4 regions of the Candidatus Pantoea rara genome follow, and region 2 is predicted to be linked to each of the others. Evidence: predicted binding sites of a transcription regulator. Region 2 holds the regulator's gene; each other region holds the start of a gene.
What was found. The regulator PurR, encoded in region 2, represses purine synthesis genes. The targets are predictions, from matches to a motif close to CANGCAAACGTTTGCNTG.

Region 1: rbsD (D-ribose pyranase) is a predicted target of PurR. The motif match lies at 1,449-1,466, and genes of this name have one in related genera.
Region 3: serA (phosphoglycerate dehydrogenase) is a predicted target of PurR. The motif match lies at 1,717-1,734, and genes of this name have one in related genera.
Region 4: purE (5-(carboxyamino)imidazole ribonucleotide mutase) is a predicted target of PurR. The motif match lies at 1,008-1,025, and genes of this name have one in related genera.

What each region holds. Positions count from the first base shown of each region.
Region 1 covers NZ_CP194942.1:68,860-71,912, reverse strand. Annotated here, with positions in the region: gene rbsA (ribose ABC transporter ATP-binding protein RbsA) at 1-1,009, opposite strand, end outside; gene rbsD (D-ribose pyranase) at 1,017-1,436, opposite strand; gene ACR8BF_RS00320 (YgiW/YdeI family stress tolerance OB fold protein) at 1,619-2,026, opposite strand; gene qseB (quorum sensing response regulator transcription factor QseB) at 2,189-2,860, shown strand; gene qseC (quorum sensing histidine kinase QseC) at 2,848-3,053, shown strand, end outside.
Region 2 covers NZ_CP194942.1:2,215,557-2,218,609, forward strand. Annotated here, with positions in the region: gene ACR8BF_RS10440 (C40 family peptidase) at 18-827, shown strand; gene ACR8BF_RS10445 (YnhF family membrane protein) at 874-963, opposite strand; gene purR (HTH-type transcriptional repressor PurR) at 1,245-2,270, shown strand; gene punR (DNA-binding transcriptional activator PunR) at 2,267-3,053, opposite strand, start outside.
Region 3 covers NZ_CP194942.1:781,193-784,245, reverse strand. Annotated here, with positions in the region: gene ACR8BF_RS03830 (5-formyltetrahydrofolate cyclo-ligase) at 1-141, shown strand, start outside; gene serA (phosphoglycerate dehydrogenase) at 399-1,637, opposite strand; gene rpiA (ribose-5-phosphate isomerase RpiA) at 1,917-2,576, opposite strand; gene ACR8BF_RS03815 (LysR family transcriptional regulator ArgP) at 2,758-3,053, shown strand, end outside.
Region 4 covers NZ_CP194942.1:2,962,991-2,966,043, forward strand. Annotated here, with positions in the region: gene ppiB (peptidylprolyl isomerase B) at 1-263, shown strand, start outside; gene ACR8BF_RS14150 (UDP-2,3-diacylglucosamine diphosphatase) at 263-979, shown strand; gene purE (5-(carboxyamino)imidazole ribonucleotide mutase) at 1,110-1,616, shown strand; gene purK (5-(carboxyamino)imidazole ribonucleotide synthase) at 1,613-2,677, shown strand; gene ybbP (putative ABC transporter permease subunit YbbP) at 2,761-3,053, opposite strand, start outside.

The DNA of each region.
Region 1 (3,053 bases), 1.8 Mb from region 2:
TACGATCTTCGGAGATATAGACAATGCCGTTAGCCAGTCCATCCTGCGGCGAACGTGTCACCACTTCCCGACCATTGAGCCACAGGCTGCCTTCGCGACGCGGCAAGGCGCCATAAAGCACTTTCATCAGTTCAGTACGGCCCGCGCCCATCAAACCAGATACGCCGAGGATTTCACCTTTGCGCAGGCTGAAGCTGACGTTGTCCACGCCCGGTCCGCTGACGTTATCCACTTTCAGCCGCACGTCGCCCGGCGCCTGATCAATATGAGGATATTGATCTTCCAGCTTACGGCCGACCATCATCTCAATCAGGCTCTCTTCGGTCAGCTCGCTGACCGGACGTTCAGCAATAAACTGACCGTCGCGGAACACCGTGACGTCATCGCAGATCTCAAAGATCTCTTTCATGCGATGCGAGATGTAGACGATGCCGCAGCCCTGCGCTTTCAGTTCGTTGATCACCCGGAACAGCGACAGCGTCTCGGTATCGGTCAACGCATCGGTCGGTTCATCCATGATGATGACCTGCGACTCAAAACTCAGGACTTTGGCGATTTCGACCATCTGCTGATCGCCAATCGACAAATCCCCCACCAGCTTGTGGCTATTGAAGCGCAGATTAAGACGTTTAAGCAGCGCATCCGCTTCGTCATACATACGCGGCCACTGAATACGGCCAAAACGCCCCACATATTCACGACCGAGAAAAATATTCTCCGCCACGGTTAACTGAGGGATCAGGTTCAGTTCCTGATGGATGATGCCAATGCCCGCTTCCTGAGACGCTTTCGGTCCACTGAAACGGGTCTCTTTGCCGAGCCAGCGCAGCGTACCGGCATCATATTGATAGATCCCGGTCAGCACTTTCATCATGGTGGACTTGCCTGCGCCGTTCTCGCCCACCAGCGCCATCACGCGTCCTGCCCGGACATTCAGCGACGCTCCCTTGAGGGCTTTTACACCCGGAAAGGATTTTTCAATGCCGTCGAGTTGCAGTAAAGGTTGCATAGCGGCCTCAGAAGGTCACACCGGCGCTGAGGATGACATTCGCAAACGGAGAACACTCTCCGCTGCGAATGACTGCCTGACTACGCTGCGTTTGTTGTTTGAATTGTTCATGACTGGTGTAGCTGATGGTGATGATATTCCCCTGGTGCTGTTGCAAGGCTTCGAGCACGGCGACCAGTGCGCTATGAAGTTGCGGATTATGCTGCTTAATCTCCTCCGCGATCAGGGCGCTCTCTACCTGCATCTCCAGTGCGACAGCATTAACCACCTGCATAAAATCGGGCGTACCCGGCGTGAGCGCTAAGTCGATGCGCTGCGGTCCTGCCGGAATGGGCAAGCCTGCATCAGCAATTGTCAGCGTGTCCGTGTGTCCCAGGCGGGCAATCACATGAGAGAGTTCAGCGTTTAACAGGCGACCTTTTTTCATCTTTTCACTCCACAGCGAAACGTTTCGCTGCTGGGAGTGTATGAAAAGCCGCCATCAACTCAACGGGCAAAACAGAAATCTGTGATCGCCATCGAAACGTTTCGCTCACGCGGGGGGAAATTTGCATTAAGGCGGGGAACGGGCAGAAAAAAGGGCCGCGAATGCGGCCCTGAAGGAAAAAATTAAGGCAGTTTTTTAACCTGCTTAACGTCCATCTCAATGCTGTTGAAATCTTTATCCAGTTCACCCGTCAGCTCAACGTTATCTTTGGGCGTGATGGTCTGGCCGTTCCAGTGCTTGTGGTCAATCTCGACTTTCATGGTGCCGGTCTGGTCGCGGAACAGATAATCTTCCTTGCCCATCTGTTTCTCCAGCTTGCCGCGCACCGTGATCCAGCTGTCATCTTTCATCTCTTCAGCCTGCTTCACAGTCACCACACTGGTGTGATCAGCACTGAAGCCGCCCTGACCGGTTGCTGACTGCGTCTGTGCGGCTGGCGCGCTGGGATCAACAAATCCGCCCTGCTGTGCAGCGAAAACCGGGGCGGAAGCCAGCATAACGACGGCCAGAATTGCAGCGTGCTTTTTCATGGTGTACCCCTTTCTCAGTGGTGTTTTCGGTTTGAACATGCCCATTTGACCATAGAGTTCTTAACAGCTTCTTAAGCGGTAAAAATAAGCTATTTTCGCCGAAATCAGCTGTACAGTAAGGAAGTTGCTTCGTATAAAGCGCTATCGGAACAGGGAGACGTGATGCGTATTTTACTGATTGAAGACGATCGCTTAATTGGCGACGGTATTAAAGCGGGACTGAGCAAACTGGGCTTCAGCATTGACTGGTTTACATCGGGTGAGTCGGGCTTTAACGCGCTGGAGGCTGCGCCCTGGGATGCAGTCATTCTGGATCTCTCTCTGCCAGAGCGGGATGGACTCGATATCCTGCGACAGTGGCGACAACAGGGCAACGATGTGCCGGTACTGATTCTGACCGCCCGCGATGCGCTCGATCAGCGGGTCGAAGGCCTGCAGATGGGCGCGGATGACTATCTGTGTAAGCCCTTTGCCTTAACCGAAGTGGCCGCTCGCTTACAGGCGCTAATTCGCCGTCGTCACGGTCAGCTGCAGCCCGAACTGCGCCACGGTAACGTGGTGCTGACCCCCGGCAGCCACAGTGTAATGCGCGAGGGTGAGACGATTGAGTTGAAAAGCCGTGAACTGGCGCTACTGGAACTCTTTATGCGAAACCCGGGTCGGGTGCTGACGCGTAGCCAGCTGGAAGAAAAGCTCTACAGCTGGGACGCCGACGTCTCCAGCAATGCGGTGGAAGTGCATATCCATCATCTGCGTAAAAAGCTGGGCAGCGCGTTTATCCGCACACTCCACGGCGTCGGTTATATCCTGGGGGCCGCCGAATGCGATCAATGAGCCTGTTTCTGCGGCTGGGCATCGGTTTTGTGCTGCTGCTCGGCATATGCTGGGCCAGTGCCAGCCTGAGTGCCTGGCATCAGACGCGTGAAACGCTTGATGAGCTCTTTGATACCCAGCAGATGCTGCTGGCCAAGCGTCTGCTGACGCTGGATTTCTCCTCGCTGGACAAGACCACGCTGCCCAGAACCAA
Region 2 (3,053 bases):
TAACTAATCAACGGACTATGCGTTTAATCATTACGCTTTTCATGCTGGCCTTTGCGCAACTGTTTTTCAACGTCGCTGCTGCTTCACCGCACGCGCCGGTGAACGTCAGTACGCATAAAGCAGAAAAAAAGAGTGCGCGCGACGATGAGCGCCGCAAGCGTCGCCAGGTGAAAACGGTGACGAAAAAGACTCGCCTCAGCCCTGTTCAAAAACTCAAAACTAAAAAACAGAAAAAAGTTGAACTCACCGCTAAACAGACGCCTGCTAAGAAGACCTCGCTCAAAACTGCCCGTATCAGCAAAACCAAAGAAAAAAATAAAGAGAAGAAACGCTATGGTCATGAGCGTCTGCTGAAAACGGCTGAGGTCACCGCCAGCGAGCCTGGTACAATTAAGATGAGCAAATCTCACCGTCAGCGCTACCAGAAGGCGCGCGAAACGGCGATGACCAAGCTGATGGGTCAGTTGGGTAAACCGTATCAGTGGGGTGGCACGTCACCGCATACCGGTTTCGATTGCAGTGGTCTGGTCTGGTACGCCTATAAAGATCTGGTCAAGTTTAAGATCCCCCGTACCGCTAACGAGATGTATCACCTGCGTGACGCTGCGCCAATCAAGCGTGAGTCGCTGGAGAAAGGTGATCTGGTCTTCTTCCGTATTAATGGGCGCGGTACTGCGGATCATGTTGGCGTTTACCTGGGCGATGGCAAATTTATCCAGTCGCCACGTACCGGCAAAGATATTCAGATCAGCGCATTAGGTGAAGATTACTGGCAGCGCCACTACATCGGCGCTCGTCGGGTGATGACGCCAAAAACCATACGCTGAGCAGCATTACAGGCAGAAAAAAGCCGGGATATTCCCGGCTTTTTTATTAGTGCAGAATGGCGGTAAAACTAAAGGCCACAATCATCAGCAGACAGCCCACGGTGGTCATTAACGCCAGTTTAAGATCGGTACTCATTGCTTGCTCCTTAGTCACACAATGTGTAGGGATATGGCATTTTCCCACACAGCCCGGTAAAAATCTCGTTTTATCCGTCCAGCCTTGTTAGAATCCCGCCTTTGTTGCGCAACGCGCGCAACTCTGATTCCGTTTGCGCATCTTTTACAGCGTTTATTCATCGCCCCAGGCCAGTTTACGAGCCGGAAAGCTGCATTTTTGCGTAAAAAACCCCTGAGCAGACGCAAACGTTTAACACTACGCTTATCATAGAGTTAGATAAGCACTGGAGTCCGATTTTCATGGCAACAATTAAAGATGTGGCGAAACGCGCCGGCGTCTCAACGACCACCGTTTCGCACGTCATCAATAAAACCCGCTTTGTCGCTGAAGAAACGCGTAACGCGGTCTGGCAGGCGATCAAAGAACTGCACTACTCGCCGAGCGCCGTTGCACGCAGCCTGAAAGTGAACCATACCAGGACGCTGGGCCTGCTTGCCACCTCCAGCGAAGCGCCCTATTTCGCTGAAATTATTGAAGCGGTTGAAAATCACTGTTTTGACAAAGGCTATACGTTGATTCTGGGTAATGCGCATAACGATCTGCAAAAACAGCGCGCCTACCTCAGCATGATGGCGCAGAAACGCGTCGATGGTCTGCTGGTGATGTGCTCTGAATATCCGGATGATCTGCTGCAGATGCTGGAAGAGAACCGCAATATTCCGATGGTGGTGATGGACTGGGGCGAGTCGCGCGCCGACTTCACCGACACGGTACTCGATAATGCTTTTCAGGGCGGCTATCTGGCGGGACGCTATCTGATTGAACGTGGACACCGGGATATTGGTGCTATTCCCGGTCAGATGGAGCGTAACACCGGAGGTGGACGTCATGCCGGTTTCCTGAAGGCACTGGAAGAAGCGGGTATTCTGCCGCGCGCCGAGTGGATTGTGCAGGGTGATTTTGAGCCGGAGTCGGGCTATCAGGCGATGCAGCAGATCCTGTCACAGAAACAGCGTCCGACGGCGGTGTTCTGCGGTGGTGACATCATGGCGATGGGCGCGATTTGCGCTGCCGACGAGATGGGTTTGCGTGTGCCTCAGGATATTTCGGTAATCGGCTACGACAATGTGCGCAACGCCCGCTACTTCGCGCCGGCTCTGACCACCGTGCATCAGCCTAAAGCCCAGCTGGGTGAGAAAGCGCTGGATATGCTGCTGGACCGCATCACCAGTAAGCGTGAAGTGTCACAAACGATTGAAGTCCACCCTACGCTGATAGAGCGCCGTTCCGTGGCCGATGGTCCGTTCCGTGACTATCGCCGTTAATCCTCGCTTAACCACTCCTGATTAAGCGTTTGCGCATCACCCAGATAGCTGAGTAGCCAGCCTGTCGCCGGTGATGCGCGATCCTCGGCCCAGCTAACACAGCAGGGGCTGTCCGGAAACGCCACCGGCAAGGTCAGTTCAACCAGATCGCCGCAGTCGAGCAGTGGCCTTGCAAGATGTCCCGGCACCATCGCCACACACAATCCCGCCTGCACGCACTCCAGCCCGGTTTGCCATTCCGGCACCACCAGTCTGCGCTGATTATCTAACGTCCACGTCATACGGCGCGGCAGCGCACGCGAGGTATCTTCCAGCACCAGCGAAGGCCAGCTACGCAGCGTATCGTCATCAATCTGGCTCGCCTGTGTCAGTGGGTGATCGGGTGCAACTACGCAGCGCCAGTTGAGGGTGCCCATATCACGAAACGCAAAACGTCCGCCCACCGGAATCGCCTGGGTGGCCCCAATGGCCACTTCTACCCGTCCATCGGCGAGCGCATCCCAGACGCCGTTAAAGACTTCATAATGAATGATCAGCTCCATATCGGGAAAATGGCGATAGAAATCTTTGACAAGTTGCCGGGTTCGCTGAGGTTTGGCGATACGGTCAACGGCAATGCTGAGGTGCCCGCGCCAGCCGTTGGCCAGCTGCTGACACTGTCGCCGTGTGGCAAGCATTTTTTTGATGACGCTTCGCCCTTCCCGGACAAAATGCTCGCCCGCCGGGGTCAGGACCACTTCGCGATGCTGACGTTCAAACAGCGGTACTGCCAGCCAGTTTTCC
Region 3 (3,053 bases), 1.4 Mb from region 2:
CTGCAGAACTGGCGGCAGCATGGCTTTTTGCCCGTGGGTCTGGCACACGATTGTCAGCAGGTTGACAACCTGCCTGTGGCGGAATGGGATGTCCCTTTGCCGGCAGTGATGACGCCGTCAAAACTCTGGCAGTGGGAGTAGCAGAGCCGCTGTTATGGGCTTTTTCAGACGGCTCAGAAACCCGAATCAGGGTGAAGCCTGCAACAATGGAATAGCACCACGCATAGGGAATACGGTTGAAGAGGAAAGCGTCCCGCGTGCGGGACGAGCAGTCAGGGATGACCTGTTTGCGACTTTCCGATCTGACCGGGTTTACTGAGCAGACTCAGTAAACCCGGTCAGATCGTAACTGACAACATGAAGTGGGGCTATTCAGCGCCACTTCATGTCTGCATCGCTTAGTAAAGCAGACGGGCGCGGATAGTACCCGGAATGGCCTTCATCAGCTGCAGCGCGTTCTCTGCCACTTCCGGCTCTGCATCAATGTCGATAACTACATAACCCATAAACGGCGAGGTTTGCAGATACTGGGCGGCGATGTTAATGCCCTGCTCGGCAAAAATCTGGTTGATGGCTGTCAGCACGCCAGGACGGTTCTCATGGATGTGCAACAGACGACTGGCGCTGATGCCGTGAATCGGCAATGACACTTCCGGGAAGTTAACAGCTGACAGGGTGGAGCCGTTATCGGAGTATTTCGCCAGCTTACCCGCAACTTCAATCCCGATGTTCTCCTGCGCTTCTTCCGTCGATCCGCCAATGTGCGGCGTCAGGATCACGTTGTCGAACTCACTCAGTGGCGAAATAAACGGCTCGCTGTTAGTGGCGGGTTCTGTCGGGAAGACGTCGATAGCCGCGCCACCGACATGTTTACTGGCCAGCGCATCGCACAGCGCCGGAATATCGACCACGGTACCGCGTGAGGCGTTAATCAGCAGCGCACCAGGCTTCATCTGCGCCAGCTCCTCTGCATCAATCATATCCTGTGTAGAGGCTGTCTCCGGCACATGCAGGCTGACAACGTCGCTCATGTTGAGCAGATCGGCAAGATGGCGTACCTGCGTGGCATTACCCAGCGGCAGCTTGTTTTCAATGTCGTAGAAAAAAACATGCATACCCAGACTTTCTGCCAGTACGCCCAGCTGCATGCCGATATGACCGTAACCGATGATACCCAGCTTTTTGCCACGCGCTTCAAATGAGCCTTTGGCAATCTTGTTCCAGATGCCTCGGTGCGCTTTCGCATTCGCTTCCGGGATGCCACGCAGCATCAGCAGCATCTCACCAATCACCAGCTCCGCAACCGAACGGGTATTCGAGAATGGCGCATTGAACACCGGAATCCCCCGGCTGGCAGCAGCCTGAAGATCAACCTGGTTGGTACCGATACAGAAACAGCCAACAGCGACCAGCTTCTCAGCCGCCGCAAAAATCTCTTCAGTGAGCTGGGAGCGGGAACGGATACCAATGAAGTGCGCATCGCGGATCGATGCTTTTAACGCATCGGAGTCCAGCGCGCCCTTGTGGAATTCGATGTTGGTATAGCCTGCAGCCCGCAGGTTCTCTAGCGCGCTCTGATGGACACCTTCCACCAGCAGGAACTTAATCTTATCTTTTTCCAGTGATACCTTTGCCATTTCCCGATCCTATTCAGCATTCAATGAGGACTACCATAAGCCAGCCTTCTGTCAAAATATCAAAAAAATCGCGTCCGGCAATACAAACGATTGCCCGGCAGCCAGCACGGCAACGGCTGACAGCCGCACATTGCCGGACAAAATCATGAGGTCGGCGGAGATGAGAGAACGAACCCACTGCCGATGACGCTTATGTGACATAAGTCACCAAATTTCACCGGCGCGAGAAAAGATGATTTGCAGGCAGAAATAACCGGCGCCTTTACAGCGCCAGACAGATCATTTTTTGATGGTTTTCACCCCATCAGGCCCGCCAATTAACGCGATATCGGCTCCGCGCGCAGCAAAAAGGCCCACGGTGACCACGCCAGGTAAGGCGTTGATAGTTTTTTCCAGCTCAATCGGGTCGAGAATACGCAGATTATGCACATCGAGAATAATGTTGCCGTTGTCTGTGACCACGTTCTGACGATACTCCGGTAAGCCCCCCATTTTCACCAGCTGACGCGCCACATAGCTGCGCGCCATCGGAATCACTTCAACCGGCAGCGGGAAACGGCCCAGCACATCCACCTCTTTTGAAGCGTCAGCGATACAGATAAAGGTCTCTGCCACCGCAGCCACGATCTTTTCACGCGTCAGCGCTGCGCCACCGCCTTTGATCATCTGCATCTGTGGGTTGATCTCATCCGCGCCATCAACGTACACCGACAGCACATCAAGCTCGTTCAGATCGAACACCTGAATGCCCAGGCTTTTCAGCTTCTGGGTGGAGGCATCGGAGCTGGAGACAGCACCTTCGATCTGATGCCTGACCGTGGCAAGCGCATCAATAAAGTGTGCTGCGGTAGATCCGGTGCCTACGCCAACAACGGTGCCCGGCTGCACGTACTCAAGTGCAGCCCAGCCAACGGCTTTTTTCAGTTCATCCTGGGTCATGGTATGTTTAAAACCTGTGCGACAACGAAGTGCGCGTAGTATAAAACAAGGCTTGCTGAAAATGCTCGGCTGACCGCCGTGGATTTATCGCTTTGGAAGCCAGCCCACAAAAAACAAGAGAGCCATCACAGGTGACACTTTTGTGGCATAGTGACGTCCACCCTGAGGAGAGAGAACAATAATGAAACGCCCGGATTATCGAACGCTTCAGGCGCTGGATTCAGTGATCCGCGAACGCGGATTTGAGCGTGCCGCACAAAAATTGTGTATCACCCAGTCGGCAGTTTCACAGCGTATCAAGCAGCTGGAGAACCTGTTTGGGCAGCCGCTGCTGGTGCGCACCGTGCCGCCGCGTCCGACCGAACAGGGTCAGAAACTGCTGGCGTTACTGCATCAGGTTGAGCTGCTGGAAGAGGAGTGGCTGGGCGATGAGAACAGTGGTACCACGCCACTGCTGCTGTCGCTGGCGGTCAACGC
Region 4 (3,053 bases), 750 kb from region 2:
ACACCAAAGGTACGCTGGCAATGGCACGTACCTCTGCGCCGCACTCTGCGACCGCACAGTTCTTCATTAACGTCGCTGACAACGACTTCCTGAACTTCCGTGACGAAAGCGTTCAGGGCTGGGGCTACTGCGTGTTCGCTGAAGTGGTTGAAGGCATGGATGTGGTCGAGAAGATCAAAGCGGTCTCTACTGGCCGTAGCGGCATGCACCAGGATGTGCCAAAAGATGACGTCGTTATTCAGAAAGTGACCGTCAGCGAGTAATGTCGCGCACGCTGTTTATCGCAGATCTCCATCTGTGTCAGGAAGAACCGGCGATTACCGCCGGTTTTCTGCATTTTTTACAGCGCGAAGCGCCCCACTGCGACGCGCTCTATATTCTCGGCGATCTGTTTGAAGCCTGGATTGGCGACGACGATCCCGATCCCCTGCATCATCAGATTGCCCGCGCCCTGCGCGCCCTGCCGGTTCCGGTTTACTTTATTCATGGCAATCGCGACTTCCTGATTGGCCGACGCTTTGCGCAGGCCTGTGGCATGACGCTGCTGCCGGAAGAGCAGGTGCTGACGCTCTACGGCCATCGACTACTCATCATGCACGGCGATACACTCTGTACCGACGATGTGGGTTATCTGCGCTTTCGTGCCAAAGTGCACAATCCGTGGATCCAGCGACTGTTCCTGGCGCTGCCATTGTGGATACGCAAACGCATTGCCGCCCGGATGCGCGCCGACAGTAAACAGGCCAACCAGCACAAATCCCAGACCATCATGGATGTAAACCAGGATGCCGTGGCCGCTGCCATGCTGCGCCAGCAGGTACCGCTGCTCATTCATGGTCATACCCATCGTCCTGACATTCATACATTGAGCCTGCAGGGTGAAACGGCGCAACGCGCTGTGCTGGGCGCCTGGCACAGCCGGGGTTCTATGATTCAGCTCGACGCCAGCGGCATTCAGCTTATCCATTTCGATTTTTAATCTGCAGGTAACTCCCTGACGTCAGGCCGACGCAACCGTTTTCCTTGCGTGCTTCTCATGCTATTCTCGGTGCCCTTCAAAACCTGTCCGCCCGGCCAGGTCTGTTTGTTCATTCACAGGAGTTGACCGCATGTCATCCAACGCCCCGGCCCGCATCGCCCTTGTTATGGGTTCCAGAAGTGACTGGGCCACCATGCAGTTCGCCGCTGAAATCCTCTCCAGCCTGGACGTTCCTTTTCATGTTGAAGTCGTCTCTGCGCACCGCACCCCGGATAAACTGTTCAGCTTCGCCGAAACGGCAGCCGAAAACGGTTTTCAGGTGATTATTGCTGGCGCAGGTGGCGCGGCACACCTGCCGGGAATGCTGGCGGCCAAAACCCTGGTACCGGTGCTGGGTGTGCCGGTGCAGAGCGCTGCGCTGAGCGGCCTGGATAGCCTCTATTCGATTGTGCAGATGCCTCGCGGTATTCCGGTCGGGACGCTGGCGATTGGCAAGGCGGGCGCTGCCAATGCCGCGCTGCTGGCGGCGCAGATTCTGGCGCTGCATGACAGTGCGCTGGCGTCACGTCTGACTACCTGGCGTCAGAGCCAGACTGATGAGGTGCTGAACCATCCTGATCCGCGGGTGGATGCATGAAGCCGGTTTGCGTACTGGGTAACGGCCAGCTAGGTCGTATGCTGCGTCAGGCGGGTGAGCCACTGGGCATCGCGGTGTATCCGGTGGGTCTGGATGCCGATCCTGCTGCCCTGCCTATCGCCGATAGCGTGATCACCGCCGAAATCGAACGCTGGCCCGAGACCGCGCTGACGCGCGAACTGGCGAGCCATCCGGCCTTTGTTAACCGTGATATTTTTCCACGTCTGGCCGATCGTCTGACGCAGAAACAGCTGCTGGATCAGCTGGGGCTTGCCACCGCGCCGTGGCAGTTACTGGCCGATAAAAGTGAATGGCCAGCGGTGTTTGACTCTCTGGGCGAGCTGGCGATTGTGAAAAGCCGCACCGGCGGTTACGACGGGCGGGGTCAGTGGCGTCTGCGCGCTGATGAAACGCACCAGTTGCCGGATGCGTGCTACGGCGAATGTATCGTTGAGCAGGGCATCAACTTTTCCGGTGAGATGTCACTGGTGGGTGGGCGCGGTCACGATGGCTCGGTTGTGTTCTATCCGCTGACGCATAACCTGCATCAGGACGGCATTCTGCGCACCAGCGTGGCGTTTCCGCAGGCGGATCCGGCACAGCAGCAGCAGGCTGAAGCGATGCTGAGCGCGATCATGCAGGAACTGAACTACGTCGGCGTAATGGCGATGGAGTGTTTCGTTACGCCAGCCGGACTGCTGATCAATGAGCTGGCGCCGCGCGTGCACAACAGTGGGCACTGGACGCAGAACGGTGCGTCGATCAGCCAGTTTGAGCTGCATCTGCGCGCCATTCTTGGCCTGGCCTTGCCACAGCCGGTGGTGTTTGCGCCGTCGGTGATGGTTAATCTGATTGGTACTGACGTGAATCTCCACTGGCTGCAACAGCCGCTGGTGCATCTGCACTGGTATGACAAAGAGGTGCGTCCGGGTCGTAAAGTAGGCCACCTCAATCTCACCGACAGCAATGCAGAGCGGCTGAAAGCGGCGCTGAATGCGCTGGTGCCTCAGCTGCCGGAAGAGTACGCCAGCGGCATCGCCTGGGCCGTTGAAAAGCTGTAGTTTCCCGCTACCCGCTTGCGGGTTCTGGGAACGTTCCGGATAAAGGTCAAAGGCGGCCTCATGCCGCCTTAGCCAGCCCTGCCTTATGCCGCATCAAACTTCCTGAACAGCGCCTTCCCTTTCAGTAACCGGATTCCCAGCCAGCCGCCGCACAGCGATAGCAGCAATGCGCCACACAGGGGCAGCGCCAGCCATAAAGTCCAGTCAGGCTGCCATGGGAAGTCGAAAATCTTTGTCTGTAATCCCCATAGCGCCGCTTCTGCCCCCATCGCGGCCGCCACGCCAGAGACCACGCCGAGCAGCGCAAATTCGCACCATAGCGTTGTGCGCAGGAGACGTTTCCCCGCACCCAGCGTGCGATAGACCACCAGCTCCT